DNA from 2 places in the Streptomyces sp. NPDC029674 genome. Region 1 is predicted to be linked to the other one. Evidence: riboswitches for the same ligand, from Rfam matches in the RefSeq annotation. Region 1 holds a riboswitch; the other holds the start of a gene.
What was found. A riboswitch is a leader RNA that binds a small molecule or an ion and turns the genes downstream of it on or off. The one in region 1 is predicted to bind cobalamin.
Positions count from the first base shown of each region.

Region 2: it holds a riboswitch for cobalamin, as region 1 does, so the genes downstream of both, ACI2L3_RS36905 (cobalamin biosynthesis protein) here and ACI2L3_RS22555 (ribonucleoside-diphosphate reductase subunit alpha) in region 1, are expected to answer to the same signal.

Region 1 covers NZ_JBJDPY010000009.1:135,611-143,325, forward strand. Annotated here, with positions in the region: gene cyc1 (epi-isozizaene synthase) at 1-673, shown strand, start outside; gene ACI2L3_RS22545 (cytochrome P450) at 670-2,046, shown strand; gene ACI2L3_RS22550 (ribonucleotide-diphosphate reductase subunit beta) at 2,114-3,136, opposite strand; gene ACI2L3_RS22555 (ribonucleoside-diphosphate reductase subunit alpha) at 3,136-5,547, opposite strand; cobalamin riboswitch at 5,678-5,814, opposite strand; gene ACI2L3_RS22560 (GNAT family N-acetyltransferase) at 5,863-6,363, opposite strand; gene mctP (monocarboxylate uptake permease MctP) at 6,443-7,715, opposite strand, start outside.
Region 2 covers NZ_JBJDPY010000026.1:12,477-20,191, reverse strand. Annotated here, with positions in the region: gene ACI2L3_RS36930 (hypothetical protein) at 1-695, opposite strand, end outside; gene ACI2L3_RS36925 (alpha/beta hydrolase family protein) at 763-1,899, opposite strand; gene ACI2L3_RS36920 (class II aldolase/adducin family protein) at 1,966-2,652, opposite strand; gene ACI2L3_RS36915 (anion permease) at 2,971-4,266, shown strand; gene ACI2L3_RS36910 (hypothetical protein) at 4,279-4,503, shown strand; cobalamin riboswitch at 4,611-4,755, shown strand; gene ACI2L3_RS36905 (cobalamin biosynthesis protein) at 4,864-5,832, shown strand; gene ACI2L3_RS36900 (cobyric acid synthase) at 5,829-7,337, shown strand; gene ACI2L3_RS36895 (putative cobaltochelatase) at 7,396-7,715, shown strand, end outside.

The sequences.
Region 1 (7,715 bases):
CTGCGTCCTCCGCCTGTACTCCTTCCTGGGGCCCAGCTGGAACGCCCGGTTCGCCCGGCACTTCCACCCGGTGATCGACGCGTACGACCAGGAGTTCCGCAACCGCCGCTTCGGCACCGTGCCGACGGTGGAGGCGTACATCGAGCTGCGCCGCCTCACATTCGCGCACTGGGCGTGGATCGACCTCCTGGAACCCACCGCCCGGTACGAGCTGCCGAGCACCGTGCGCAGACACCCCGCATACCGGCGGGCGGCGCTGGCGACCCAGGACTTCTCGGCCTGGTACAACGACCTGTGCTCACTCCCGAAAGAGCTCGCCGGAGACGAACTGCACAATCTCGGGATCAGCCTCATCCAGCACGAGGGAATGCGGCTCGAAGAGGCGGTGCGCGAAGTTCACAGGCGCGTCGGTCAATGCGTCACAGATTTCATCGAAGCCGAACGGGAAGTTCTCCTGTTCGCGGAAGAATTGGCGGACGACGGCGAGAACGGCGGGGAACTCGCGGACGCGGTGAAATCCTGCGTCTTCAACATGCGGAACTGGTTCTCTTCCGTGTACTGGTTCCATCACGAATCCGGCCGCTATCGGGTGGACAGCTGGGACGACAGGTCCATGCCCCCGTATGTGACGGAAGAAGCCCTGGCGGAAAACGAACTGGTAGGTGAGGAATGAGCGTCGAATCCGCAATACCCGCCCCCTCCGCGTCCGGACCGGGGACGCTGCGCACCCCGCCCCTCGTCCGCGGCGGAGCCCCGGTGCTCGGCCACGCCTGGAACCTGGTGCGCGACCCGCTCGGCTTCCTCTCGGCACTGCGCGATCACGGCGACCTCGTACGGATCAGGCTGGGACCCCGGACGGCGTACGTGGTGTGCGATCCGCAACTGGTCGGCGCCATGCTCAAGAACCCCGAGTACGTCGTCGGCGGACCGCTCTGGGACACCCTGGAGGTGCTCCTCGGCAAGGGCGTGGCGACCAGCAACGGCAAGCTGCACCGGCGCCAGCGGCGCATGATGCAGCCCGCGTTCCGGCCCGAGCGGATCGCGGACTACGCCAAGGTGATGGAGGAGGAGGCGCGCGCCACGGCGGCCCGCTGGCAGCCCGGCGCCACGGTCGACGTGGGCGCGGAGATGTTCCGCACCGCCGTGCGCATCGTCTCGCGCTCCCTCCTGGAGGTCGACTCGATCGCGGAGAAGGCGGACCGCATCGCCGACTCGCTGCACACCGTCTTCGAGGGCCTCTACCGCCGGATGGTGCTCTCGGTCGGGCCGCTCCACCGCGTGCCGACCCCCGCCAACCGGCGCTTCGAGAGGGCGCTCGCCGATCTGCACGCGCTCGTCGACGAGATCGTCGCGGAGCGCCGCGCGGCCGGCCCCGGCGGACCCGACGACCTGCTCGCGCAATTGCTGCGGGCCACGGACGAAACCGGGGCGCCCATAGCCGACCAGGAGATCCACGACAACGTGGTATCCCTCGTGGTGGCGGGCGCCGAGAATGTCGCGTCGACGCTGGCGTGGACGTTCCAGCTGCTCACCGAACACCCCGAGCAGGAAAGGCGGTTGGTTGAAGAGGTAAATTCCGTGGCCCCGGATCGCGCGATCACATTCGCCGATCTCAAGGACCTGCCGTACACCCGCAATGTCGTCACCGAGGCGATGCGGATACGGCCGGCCGCCTGGATATTCACGCGCCGGTCCGTGGCCGAAACCGAACTGGGCGGCTATTCGATTCCGGCCGACGCGGACATCGTCTACAGCGTGTACGCGATGCAGCGCGACCCGCGTTCCTTCGAGCGGCACCTCGACTTCGACCCCGACCGCTGGATACCGGAACGCGCCGGTGCCGTGCCGGAGTTCGCGATGATGCCGTTCAGCGTCGGCAACCGGAAGTGCCCCGGCGACCACTTCAGCCTGGCCGAACTCGCCCTGATCCTGGGGACCGTGGCGCCGAAATGGCACCTGGCGCCGGTCGAGGAGACGGACGCCCGCACCCGGGTCGGCATCACCCTGCACCCGAAGCGGCTCGTCCTGCGGGCCATGCCGCGCTGAACACACGGGTGCCCGCCCCGCCCGGCGAAGGGCGGGGCGGGCACACCGCAGGCGCCGCGCGCCAGGGCTAGAACTCGTCGTCGAAGGAGACCGACCCCTCGACCGCGACCTGGTACGCCGAAGGCCGCCGCTCGAAGAAATTGGTCAGCTCCTGCACGCCCTGCAGCTCCATGAAGGAGAAGGGGTTCTCAGAGCCGTAGACCGGCGCGAAGCCGAGGCGCTGCAGCCGCTGGTCTGCGACGCACTCCAGGTACTCGCGCATCGAGTCGGTGTTCATGCCCGGCAGACCGTCGCCGCACAGATCGCGGGCGAACTGCAGCTCGGCCTCGACGGCCTCCTTCAGCATGTCCGTGACCTGCGTCTGGAGCGCGTCATCGAAGAGCTCGGGCTCCTCCTTGCGGACGGTGTCGACCACGTCGAAGGCGAAGCTCATGTGCATCGTCTCGTCACGGAACACCCAGTTGGTGCCGGTCGCCAGACCGTGCAGCAGACCGCGGCTGCGGAACCAGTAGACGTACGCGAAGGCACCGTAGAAGAAGAGGCCCTCGATGCATGCCGCGAAGCAGATGAGGTTGAGCAGGAAGCGGCGGCGGTCGGACTGCGTCTCCAGCCGGTCCAGCTTCTCGACCGAGTCCATCCACTTGAAGCAGAACTGCGCCTTCTCGCGGATGGAGGGGATCTCCTCCACCGCGTCGAACGCGGCGGCCCGGTCCTCCGGGTCGGGCAGGTAGGTGTCGAGCAGCGTCAGATAGAACTGGACGTGCACGGCCTCCTCGAAGAGCTGTCGGCTCAGGTAAAGGCGCGCCTCGGGGGAGTTGATGTGCTTGTAGAGCGTCAGGACCAGGTTGTTCGAGACGATCGAGTCGCCGGTCGCGAAGAACGCGACGAGCCGGCCGATCAGGTGCTGCTCCTCGGGCGTCATCTTCGCCAGGTCGGCGACGTCCGAGTGGAGGTCGACCTCCTCGACGGTCCAGGTGTTCTTGATCGCGTCCCGGTAGCGCTCGTAGAAGTCCGGGTAGCGCATGGGGCGCAGGGTCAGCTCGAAGCCCGGGTCGAGGAGGTTCTTCTCGCTGTTCGTGGTGGAGCTCATTACTGGCAGGCCTCGCAGGACTCGGGGTTTTCCAGGGAGCAGGCGACGGCGTCTTCGGCCGTGACCTGCGCGGGGACGGGGGCGGTGGCCGCGGCGCCGGAGCCGCCGGCCGCGCGGGCGATGCGCGTCGCGGGGCGCGAGCGCAGGTAGTACGTGGTCTTCAGGCCCCGCTGCCAGGCGTACGCGTACATCGAGGAGAGCTTGCCGATGGTCGGCGTCTCCAGGAAGAGGTTGAGCGACTGCGCCTGGTCGAGGAACGGGGTGCGGGCGGCGGCCATGTCGATCAGGCCGCGCTGCGGGATCTCCCACGCCGTGCGGTACAGCGCGCGGACGTCCTCGGGGATCCAGTCGAAGCCCTGCACCGAGCCGTTGGCCTCGCGCAGCGCCTCCCGGGTCTTCGCGTCCCAGACGCCCAGCCGCTTCAGCTCCTCCACGAGATAGGCGTTGACCTGGAGGAACTCACCGGACAGCGTCTCGCGCTTGAAGAGGTTGGAGACCTGCGGCTCGATGCACTCGTAGACACCGGCGATGGAGGCGATGGTCGCGGTCGGCGCGATGGCGAGCAGCAGCGAGTTGCGCATGCCGGTGGCGGCGATACGTGCGCGCAGCGCCGCCCACCGCTCCGGCCAGGTCAGCTCGACGCCGTAGTGGTCGGGGTGCAGGACGCCGCGCGCGGTGCGGGTCTTCTCCCAGGCCGGGAGCGGACCGTTCCGTTCGGCCAGGTCCGCGGACGCCTCGTACGCGGCGAGCATGATCCGCTCGGCGATCCGGGTGGAGAGCGCGCGCGCCTCGGGGGAGTCGAAGTCCAGCTTCAGCTGGAAGAAGACGTCCTGGAGGCCCATCGCGCCGAGGCCCACCGGACGCCACTTGGCGTTGGAGCGGCCGGCCTGCTCGGTCGGGTAGAAGTTGATGTCGACGACGCGGTCGAGGAAGGTGACGGCGGTGCGGACGGTGTCGTCGAGCCGCTCCCAGTCGATGTCCCCGTCGCGTACGAAGGCGCCGAGGTTCACGGACCCCAGGTTGCAGACGGCGGTCTCCCCGTCGTCCGTCACCTCCAGGATCTCCGTGCAGAGGTTCGAGGAGTGCACGGTGTGGCCGGGCTCGGCGGTCTGGTTGGCGGTGCGGTTGGCGGCGTCCTTGAACGTCATCCAGCCGTTGCCGGTCTGCGCGAGGGTGCGCATCATGCGGCCGTACAGGTCGCGGGCCGACATCGTCTTCTTCGCGAGCCCGGCGGCCTCCGCCTTCCGGTACGCGGCGTCGAACTCCTCGCCCCACAGGTCGACGAGCTCGGGCACGTCGGACGGCGAGAACAGCGACCACGGCTGGTCGGCGGCGACCCGGCGCATGAACTCGTCGGGGATCCAGTGCGCGAGGTTGAGGTTGTGCGTGCGCCGCTGGTCCTCACCCGTGTTGTCGCGCAGCTCCAGGAACTCCTCGATGTCGGAGTGCCACGTCTCCAGGTAGACCGCGGCCGCGCCCTTGCGCCGCCCGCCCTGGTTCACGGCGGCGACCGAGGCGTCCAGCGTCTTCAGGAACGGCACGATGCCGTTGGAGTGCCCGTTCGTGCCGCGGATCAGCGAACCCCGGGAGCGGATCCGGGAGTACGAGAGGCCGATGCCGCCCGCGTGCTTCGAGAGCCGCGCGACCTGGTGGTAGCGGTCGTAGATCGAGTCGAGCTCGTCCAGCGGGGAGTCGAGGAGGTAGCAGGACGACATCTGCGGGTGGCGGGTGCCGGAGTTGAAGAGCGTCGGCGAGGACGGCAGGTAGTCCAGGCGGCTCATCAGGCCGTAGAGCGCGGCGACTTCGTCGACGGCGCGGGCGCTCCCATCCTCGGCGAGGCCGCTCGCGACGCGCAGCATGAAGTGCTGCGGCGTCTCGATGACCTGCCGGGTGATGGGGTGGCGCAGCAGATAGCGGCTGTGCAGGGTGCGCAGGCCGAAGTAGCCGAAGCGGAAGTCGGCGCCGTCGGCGAGCGCGGCGTCCACGAGCGCGTCGAGCCGGGCCGCGTGCTCCGTCACGAAGGACGCCGTGCGGTCGGCGATCAGGCCCTCGCGGTGGCCGACGGCGATCGACTCGGTGAAGGAGCGCACGCCCTGCGACGCGGCCTCGGTGGCGATGGAGAGGCTGAGCAGCCGCGCGGCGAGCCGGGAGTACGCCGGGTCCTCGGAGATGAGCCCCGCGGCCGCCTCGGTCGCCAGCTCCCGCAGCTCCGCCTCGTCGGCCCGGGCCGACCGGCCCCGCAGCGCCGCGGCGGCGACCCGGCCGGGGTCGGTGTCGGGGAGGTCGGCGGTGAGGTCGGTCAGGGTGCGCAGCAGTACGGCACCCGGTCCGTCGGTGCCTTCGGCACCCTCGGTGCTGTCGGTGGGCTGCGGTGCCCGCGCTGACGCAGGTTCGGCAGGCGCGATGGTCACGTGGAGCTCTCCCTCGCTCGGCTCTGGGCCTGGGGGAGGGGATGGCACACACGGGCGCACCCGGGCAGGGCGGCGTACCGCGTCCACCGGCCCATTCCACGAGGCCCGGACGGTCGGCACCCGGGCCGGACGGCTCGGGTGCACTGCCGGCAGGTCTTCGGACTCCGCGTACGACAAATGCGTACACGTCTACCGTTGCGGGACAGTTCCGGACTTGCACCGGATTCCCCTGCGGCGACAGCGAGCACGAGCATACATCTTGTGCCGCGCTCCTGAAGCGGGCCCACATCTTGTGTCGGCCCAGGGGGCTTGCGGCTAGAGCTTCAGCGCGTACGCCAGCAGCGGCACCGTCTCGATCGGCCTCCAGTCGCGCTCGGGCGTCCGCACGAAACCGAGGCGCTCGTACAGCCGGTGGGCGGCGTGCATGGACGTCTGCGTGGACAGGACGAGCGCGCCGCGACCCGCCTCCGCGGCGCGCCGCACGCACTCCCGTACGAGCGTCTCGCCCACGCCCCGGCCGCGCGTCCCGGGGGAGACGGCCAGCATGCGGATCTCCGCCTCGCCGTCCCGCGCGATGTCGGCCATCGGGCCGCCGGCCGGCACATAGGTGACGCAGCCGAGTATCTTCCCGTCCGCCGCGGCCACCAGGACCTCGGCCGCCGCCGCCCGCGACGGCACGTCGCGCAGCACCGCGAGATAGGGGTCGTCCGCCCCGAAGTCCAGGTGTCCGCCGTCGAGATAGGCCTGCGCGGTGAGGTCGCCGAGCGCCTCGTACTCCTCGGGGTGCGCCCCTCTGATGGTGATCGTGAAGTCCATGGGGCGAAGTGTGCAACAGGAGTACGACGATGGGCCGCCGGTTTTCCGGCGGCCCATGTCACGTGCGGGGGAGCGGTGTTCAGTGTCCGGCGCCCGCCGTCGCCTTCGGGAGTTCCTGTACGACGCCGGGGTCGCCCGCGTCCGCCGTGTAGTCCTCCGGCGACGTCTCGTCGATGCCCTCGGGGGCCTTCAGCGCCTTCAGGACGAAGGTGAGGACCACGGTCACGACGACGTTCAGGACGAACGCGGTGAGACCGATGTAGCCGATCTCGCCGATGCCCGGGATCGTGTCGGAGGAGCCACCGAAGTGCTTCTGCGTGGGCGAGGCGACGCCGTACGCGGCGAGCGTGCCGTAGACCATGCCGACCGCCCAGCCCGCGAGCAGCGCCCAGCGGTGGAACCACCGGGTGAACAGGCCGCCGACCAGCGCGGGCATCGTCTGCAGGATCCAGATGCCGCCGAGCAGCTGGAAGTTGATCGCCACGGTCTTGTCCATGCCGAGGACGAAGACGAGGGCGCCCACCTTCACCATGAGCGAGACCAGCTTGGAGACCTTGGTCTCCTGCTCGGGCGTCGCGTCGGGCTTGAGGAAGTCCTTGTAGATGTTCCGGGTGAAGAGGTTCGCGGCCGCGATGGACATGATGGCGGCCGGCACGAGCGCGCCGATGCCGATCGCCGCGAAGGCGACGCCCGTGAACCAGTCGGGGAACATGTCCTCGAAGAGCTGCGGGATCGCGAGCTGGCCGTTGTCGACCTTGACCCCGGCCGCGATCGCCATGAAGCCGAGCAGCGCGAGCAGGCCCAGCATCAGGGAGTACAGGGGCAGGATCGTGGTGTTGCGGCGGATCACGTTGCGGCTCTTGGAGGAGAGCGTCGCCGTGATCGAGTGCGGGTACATGAAGAGCGCGAGGGCCGAGCCGAGCGCCAGCGTCGCGTACGTCCACTGACCGGCCTCCGGCGGCGCGAGCGCGCCGCGCGGCTTGTCGGTCGCCGGGTTGGTCTGCGAGAAGGCGTCGCCCGCCTTGGCGAAGACGTCGTCGAAGCCGCCGAGCTTGATCGGGATGTAGATGATCGCGACGACGATGACGAGGTAGATCAGGCCGTCCTTCACGAACGCGATCAGCGCGGGCGCGCGCAACCCCGACGAGTAGGTGTACGCGGCGAGCACCGCGAACGCGATCAGCAGCGGCAGGTCCTTGATGAACCAGTTGGTGTCGGGCCCGCCGCCGATGCCCATGACGTCGAGAACGGCCTGGATGCCGACCAGTTGGAGCGCGATGTACGGCATCGTGGCGAGGATGCCGGTGACCGCGACCGCCAGCGAGAGCCCCTTGGAGCCGAAGCGTCCGCGC
Region 2 (7,715 bases), on a different contig from region 1:
GGCCCGTACGGGATCTCGCAGCGTTCGGTGCGCAGTTCCGTGACCCGCTGGTCCAGGAGGTCGAGCAGTTGCGGCACGGGGACGGGACCCGCGGACAGCTGGAGGAAGGACAGGACCTGCGGCATGGCCTCGACGGTCTCGGCGACGGCCGCGGGGGCGAGGGCGTCCGGCGCGGGGTGGGCCAGCGACCAGGCGTCGAAGAGGGCGACCCAGCCGCGCAGGACGGCGGTGTCGTCGCGGTCCCAGGCGCGCAGCCGCCAGCCGGGGCGTGCGCTGTCGCCGTGCACCTCGATGAGGCCCGCGAGGCGGGCGGTGTCCCAGTCGGCGCGGACCTGAGCGGGGGTCAGGCCCAGTTCGTCGGCGGCCCGTTCGGCGGTGGCGTCGGAGAGCGTGCCCTTGCCGTCGGGGGCCGCGCCGGTGCGGCCGGGGCCCGGGCGGAGGGCGGCGTCGGCCCAGCGGGCGACCCGTACGGCGGCGGCGAGGCAGGCGCGCGCGCTGCGGGCCAGCTCGGCGGGGGCGGGCGTGCCCTCGGGGGGCCGGGGCGCGGGACGGCGCGTTCGGCGTTTGCTCATCGCGCCGGGCGCGGCGGAGAGGGGTCGTGTCGCGTCGCGCCGGGTCTCTCCTCGCTCTTCGGCCCTCGGGTGGGGCGCGCGGACAAGTCGGAGCCTGGAGTCGCGCGGGGTACGGGACGTCACGGGGGCAGTCTTCCTGTTGACGGTCCGAAAACCCAAACGGAATGGCGGCGCAGCGTTACGGCAGGCGTTACAGGAGGGGGGTGAGGAAGCGGCGCAGCGCCTCTTCGTAGCCCGCCGGGTCGGCGTTCCACATGGCGCCGTGCGGCGCGTCCTGCACCGTGTGCAACGAGACCAGTTCCGGGCGCTGTTCGGCCAGCCTGCGGGAGAGCGCCCAGGGGGCGACGGCGTCGTCGGGTCCGTGCAGGAGCAGGGTCGGCACCCGCAGCGCCCCGGGGTCCGCGGCGGCCGGCAGCCGGTCGCCGCGCAGCCCGGTGCGTCCTTGGGCCGCGCGGACCGCAAGCGGAAGGAGCGGTCCGGGGGTGCGGCGGGCGCCGGCGAGGGCGCGCAGGGTGGTCTCCCAGTGCAGTACCGGTGAGTCGAGGACGAGGCCGCCGATGCGGTCGCGCAGCGCCGAGTGCGCGGCGGTGTGCAGGCACATGGCGGCGCCGGTGGACCAGCCGTGCAGGACGACGCGCCGTGCGCCGTGGCGCACGGCGTGGCGGAGGGCGGCGTCCAGGTCGCGCCACTCCGTCTCGCCGAGGTGGCCGAGGCCGTCCGGGGAGCGGGGCGCGCCGGGGTCGCCGCGGTAGGCGAGGTCGAGGACCGGGACCCGCAGGCGGTGCAGGAAGTCCATGACGACCATGGGGTGTTCGCGGGTGGTGCCGAGGCCGTGCACGGTGATGACCCAGGTGTCCCGGGCGCCGGGCACGAACCAGGCGGGCAGGGAGCCGAGCTCGCCGGCGATGTCGACGTCCGCGTGGTCGAGGCCGAGCGCGGAGCTCGGGTTCCCGATGTGGACCTGCGGGGTGAGCCAGACGCGGTCGCCGGGTTCCAGGGAGCCGTGGGTGACGGCTTCGAGGCGGCGTACGACCGTGTCGGCCTCGTGCGGGGCTGACTCGAGGACGGGGCCGACGACCGCGTGGGTGCCGGGGGCGCTGAGGCCGTAGGTGCCGGGGCGGCGGCTGGCGAGGGCGCGGGTCAGGCTGACCTGGCCCGCGGCCGTGGCGTGCACGGTGAGGCGTGGCTCGGTCGGCAGGGGGCGGCCTGCGGGTGCCTTGAGGGCGGCGTCGCTGGCGAAGCGGCCCGCCGCGACGGCGGCCGCGGCCGTCCCCAGGGCGGCTGCTACTGCGGTGACGGCCGCTGCCGTCGCTTTGGCTGGGCGCACCGTCCCAGTGTCCGGGGCCGGGGGCTCCGGGGCCAGTGGGCGGTGCCCGCGGGGTGACGCGCCGGGTCAGCCGGGCTGTTGGCCGTAGCCCCGCAGCTTGTCCTCCGCTTCCCGGAGCTGCCCCGGGGAGAGGAGCGTCGGGGCGTGGCCGGGGACCGCGGTGGCCGTGAGCCAGAGGCGGGCCATCCATTCCAGTTGGGCGGTGCGGTCGTATGCCTGGGAGAGGTTGTCTCCGTAGGTGACCGTTCCGTGGTTCTGGAGGAGGCATCCGGTGCGGTCGCGGAGGGCGTGGAGCATGTGCGCGGCCAGCTCCTCGGTGCCGTACAGCGCGTAGGGCGCGACGCGGACGGGGCCGCCGAGGATGCCGGTCATGTAGTGGACCGCCGGAAGCTCGGGGACGAGCATGGAGACGGCTGTGGCGTGCACGGCGTGGGTGTGGACGACGGCGCCGGCGTCCGTGTTCCGGTAGATCGCGAGGTGCATGGGGAGCTCGCTGGTCGGCGCGAGGTCACCGAGGAACTGCTCTCCTTCGAGGTCGACGCCGACCGCGTCCTCGGGCCGCAGCTGGTCGTACGGCACACCGCTCGGGGTGACCAGGACGGTGTCGCCGACGCGTACGGAGACATTGCCGGAGGTGCCGACGACGAGGCCGTCCTTGACCGTCCTGCGGGCCGTCCTGACCAACTCGGCCCAGGCTTTCCGCACGGCGTCGCGCGCCGCTTCCCGCTCCTCGTGGTGCCGCTGCTCAGTCATGCGGCGATCCTGCCAGCCCGGCGATTCCGGTTACCGGGCCGCCGGTCCAGGGCCGGAGGTGACCAGGATCTCTTCGGTGGGTCGCCGGGCCCGCAGGAGCGGTGCGCGCGGGGCGGCCGCCGAATGGCGGAGGCCGACACTCCGCCCAGTTTGCGGGCCTCCCACCACCCCTCCGTACGATCGTGGTCGGACACCTGGTCCATACGGAGGGAGCGCACTCCGCTTCGGGTCACCGCACCGCCCGGCCCAGTTCACTTTCCGTTCACTCAGGTTGCCTACGTTCCACGTGCCACTGACGTCCAACAGAAGCCTGGGTAAATGGAACACATCACGCTTCTCCTCGGGATCGTGATCGTCACCGCTCTCGTGTTCGATTTCACGAACGGTTTCCACGACACTGCCAACGCGATGGCGACGACCATCTCGACCGGCGCTCTCAAGCCCAAGACGGCGGTGGCCATGTCCGCCGTGCTCAACCTCGTCGGAGCCTTCCTCTCCGTCGAAGTCGCCAAGACGATCTCGGGCGGCATCGTCAACGAGGACGGCCTCAAGACAGAGGTCATATTCGCCGCGCTCGTCGGCGCGATTCTCTGGAACCTGCTCACCTGGCTGGTGGGCCTGCCCTCCAGCTCCTCGCACGCCCTCTTCGGCGGCCTCATCGGCGCCGCGGTCATGTCGATGGGCTGGTCGTCGATCAACGGCGGCACCGTCGTCACCAAGATCCTGATCCCTGCCCTCGCCGCGCCGCTCGTGGCGGGTCTCGCCGCGGCGCTGGCCACGCGCCTGACGTACCGGATCGGCCGCAACACCGACACCAAGGCCACCGCCAAGGGCTACCGCGCGGGCCAGATCGCCTCCGCGGGCCTCGTCTCGCTGGCCCACGGCACGAACGACGCACAGAAGACCATGGGCATCATCACGCTCGCCCTGGTCACCGGCGGCGTCCTGAACCCCGGCGCGAACCCCCCGATGTGGGTCATCGTCTCGGCCGGTGTGGCCATCGCCCTCGGCACCTACCTCGGTGGCTGGCGCATCATCCGCACCATGGGCAAGGGCCTCACCGACCTCCAGCCGCAGCAGGGCTTCGCCGCCCAGACCAGCGCCGCGACGGTCATCCTGGCCTCCTCGCACCTGGGCTTCTCGCTCTCCACCACCCAGTCCTGCTCCGGCGCCGTGATGGGCGCGGGCCTCGGCCGCAAGGGCGGCGTGGTCCGCTGGTCGACCGCGACCCGGATGTTCGTCGCCTGGGGTCTGACCCTGCCGGCCGCCGGCCTGGTCGGCGCGGGCGCCGAGTTCCTCACCAAGCAGGGCCCCTGGGGCGTCGCGGTCACCGCCGCGCTCCTGGTCGCGGGCTCGGCCGTCATCTGGGTGCTCTCGCGGCGCAACGCCGTCGACCACACCAACGTCACCGACGACGAGATCCGCTCCGACGACGCCACGGGCGCCGAGCCCGCGGGCGTCGTGACCACCGCGATCGCCGCCGTCACCCCGCCCCCGACGGGCGCGATGGCCGCCTCGACCGGCCCGGACGAGCCCCTCAAGGCCACCGTCGGAGCCCCGACCACCACCACGACCGGCGCCATGGCGGACCCCGCCCGGCCCGCGACGGTATAAGGACAGATCACCATGAGCATCGACTGGGCAGCTCTCGGCTCCGTCTTCGGAGTCAGCCTCGCGGTGACGGTGGCCCTGGTGGGCCTGTTCACCCTCGGCATCGTCGGCCTCTCGAAGCAGGAGACGGCGGCCACCTCGGGCGGCGGCTCCGCGACCGCGGCGCGCACCGGCGCGTACGCCTGCTTCGCGCTGTGCGCGGCGGCCGTGGCGTACGGGATCTATCTGATCGTCGCCTGACGAAGCGTTTTCGGGTGGGGTGCGGGACGCGCTGGCGCGTCCCGCGCCCCACCGTCGTGTGTGGGGCTCCGCACACTCTCCCGCCGCAGGTCAACGGCGAGTTGACGGGCATTCGCGGGGCGTGGTGGACTGCCGGGGCCAACTACGGCGGCAGAAGAGGAAGCCGGTGCGAATCCGGCGCGGTCCCGCCACTGTCACCGGGGAGAGACACTCCCCGCGAGCCAGGAACTCTCGCCACCGATCACGTCGAACCAGGGCGCGGACACCCTGAGTGAGGACATATCGCCATGCGCGGCCGCCCGTTGCCGGTTCCCTCCCTGAGTACGAGCTCCCTCCTCAGTGAAGCGACGGGCTGAGCCCATGAGTGCCGATCGCGACTTCGCGTACGGCGCCGCCGCCGGACTCCTCGGTGACCTGCTGCTCGGCGATCCCCGCCGCGGCCATCCGGTCGCCGCGTTCGGACGTGCCGCGGGCGCCGTCGAGCGGGTGCTGTGGCGCGACCACCGCGGGTGGGGCGCGCTGCACGCCGTGGTGTGCGCCGGGGGCGCGGCGGGCGCCGCCGCCCTCGCCTCCTCCCTCGTACGCCGGTCACGCGCCGGTTCGGTGGCGCTGACCGCCGCCGCGACCTGGGCCGTGGTCGGCGGGACCTCGCTCGGCCGGGAGGCGCGGGCCGTCGGCGGGGCGCTGGAGGCCGGCGACGTCGAGGTCGCGCGGGAGCGGCTGCCGCATCTGTGCGGGCGGGACCCGCAGGCGCTGGACGCCGACGGGATCGCGCGGGCCGTCGTGGAGTCCGTCGCCGAGAACACGTCCGACGCGGTGGTGGGGGCGCTCGTGTGGGGCGCCCTCGGCGGGGTGCCGGGGCTCGTCGCCTTCCGCGCCGTGAACACGCTGGACGCCATGGTCGGGCACAAGTCGTCCCGGTACCGGCGCTACGGGTGGGCCTCCGCCCGGCTCGACGACGTCTTCGGGTGGCCGGGGGCGCGGCTCACCGCCGTGCTCGCGGCGGTCGCCGGGGACTCGGGGCGGGGCGCGCTGAGCGCCTGGCGTACGGACGCGGCGAAGCACCCCAGTCCGAACGCCGGGCCCGTCGAGGCCGCCTTCGCCGGGGCGTTGGGGGTCCGGCTCGGGGGGACGCTCTCGTACGGCGGACGGATCGAGCACCGGCCCGTGCTGAACGGGGGCGGGCGTGACGTGCGCGTAGAAGACATCGAGCGGGCCGTGAAGCTGTCCCGGCGGGTGAGCTGGCTTGCTCTCGGCGTCGCGGTCGCCGCCCGCCGGACACTGCGGTCGGCAAGGTCGCGGTCGGCCAAGTCAGGGAGAGACGTATGAGCGGTGGACTGCTGGTCGCCGGAACCACCTCCGACGCCGGGAAGAGCGTCGTCACCGCCGGCATCTGCCGGTGGCTGACCCGCAAGGGCGTGTCCGTCGCGCCGTTCAAGGCGCAGAACATGTCCCTCAACTCCTTCGTCACCCGCGAGGGCGCCGAGATCGGCCGTGCGCAGGCCATGCAGGCGCAGGCCGCCCGCGTCGAGCCGAGCGCGCTGATGAACCCCGTGCTGCTCAAGCCCGGCGGTGACCGCTCCAGCCAGGTCGTGCTCATGGGCAAGCCGGTGGGCGAGATGAGCGCGCGCGGCTACCACGGGGGGCGCCAGGCCGCACTGCTGGAGACCGTCGTGGGATGCCTGGAGGAGCTCCGGGGCAGCTATGACGCCGTGATCTGTGAGGGCGCGGGGAGTCCCGCCGAGATCAACCTGCGGCGCACCGACATCGTCAACATGGGCATCGCGCGCGCCGCCCGCTTCCCCGTCCTGGTGGTCGGGGACATCGACCGGGGCGGGGTGTTCGCGTCGTTCTTCGGGACGACGGCGCTGCTGAGCGCGGCCGACCAGGAGCTCGTCGCGGGCTACCTGGTGAACAAGTTCCGCGGGGACGTCTCCCTCCTCGAACCCGGGCTCGACATGCTGCTCGGGCTCACCGGGCGGCGCACGTACGGCGTGCTGCCGTTCCAGCACGGGCTGGGCATCGACGAGGAGGACGGCCTGCGGGTCTCCCTGCGGGGCGCGGTCCGGGAGTCCGTGGTGGCGCCGCCGGTCGGTGAGGACGTGCTGCGGGTCGCCGTGTGCGCCGTACCGCTGATGTCGAACTTCACGGACGTGGACGCGCTGGCCGCCGAGCCCGGTGTCGTCGTGCGGTTCGTGGACCGGGCGGAGGAGCTCGTCGACGCGGACCTCGTGGTCGTACCGGGCACGCGCGGGACCGTGAAGGCGTTGCGGTGGCTGCGTGAGCGCGGGCTCGCGGACGCCCTCGCGCGCCGGGCCGCCGAGGGGCGGCCCGTGCTCGGGATCTGCGGCGGCTTCCAGGTCCTCGGCGAGCACATCGAGGACGACGTGGAGTCGAAGGCCGGATCCGTCGACGGGCTGGGGCTGCTGCCGGTGCGGGTGCGGTTCGCCCGGGAGAAGACCCTCGCCCGGCCGGTGGGCGAGGCCCTCGGGGAGCCGGTCGAGGGGTACGAGATCCATCACGGCGTCGCCGAGGTGGCGGGCGGCGAACCCTTCCTGGACGGCTGCCGGGTCGGCGAGGTGTGGGGCACGCACTGGCACGGGTCGCTGGAGAGCGACGCGTTCCGGCGCCGGTTCCTCACCGAGGTCGCCCGCGCGGCGGGCCGCCGCTTCGTGCCCGCCCCCGACACCAGCTTCGGCGCGCTGCGCGAGGAGCAGCTCGACCTGCTCGGCGACCTGATCGAACACCACGCGGACACGGACGCGCTGCTGGGCCTGATCGAGAACGGCGTGCCGGGGGGCCTGCCGTTCATCGCGCCGGGCGCGCCGTCATGAGCGCCCCTGTGAAGGCCCACGTGAGCACCGCCACGCACCACCGCATCAAGGAGGCTCTGTGAGTACCCCGTATCCGTTCACCGCCCTCGTCGGGCAGGACGACCTGCGGCTCGCGCTCTTGCTGAACGCCGTATCGCCCGCCGTCGGCGGCGTGCTCGTGCGGGGAGAGAAGGGCACCGCCAAGTCCACCGCCGTGCGTGCGCTCTCCGCGCTCCTTCCGGAGGTCCCGGTCGTCGCCGGGTGCCGCTTCTCGTGCGACCCGGCCGCGCCCGACCCGAACTGCCCCGACGGCCCGCACGAGGCGGGCGGCGCCACCGCGCGCCCCGCGCGCATGGTCGAGCTGCCCGTCGGCGCGTCCGAGGACCGGCTCGTCGGCGC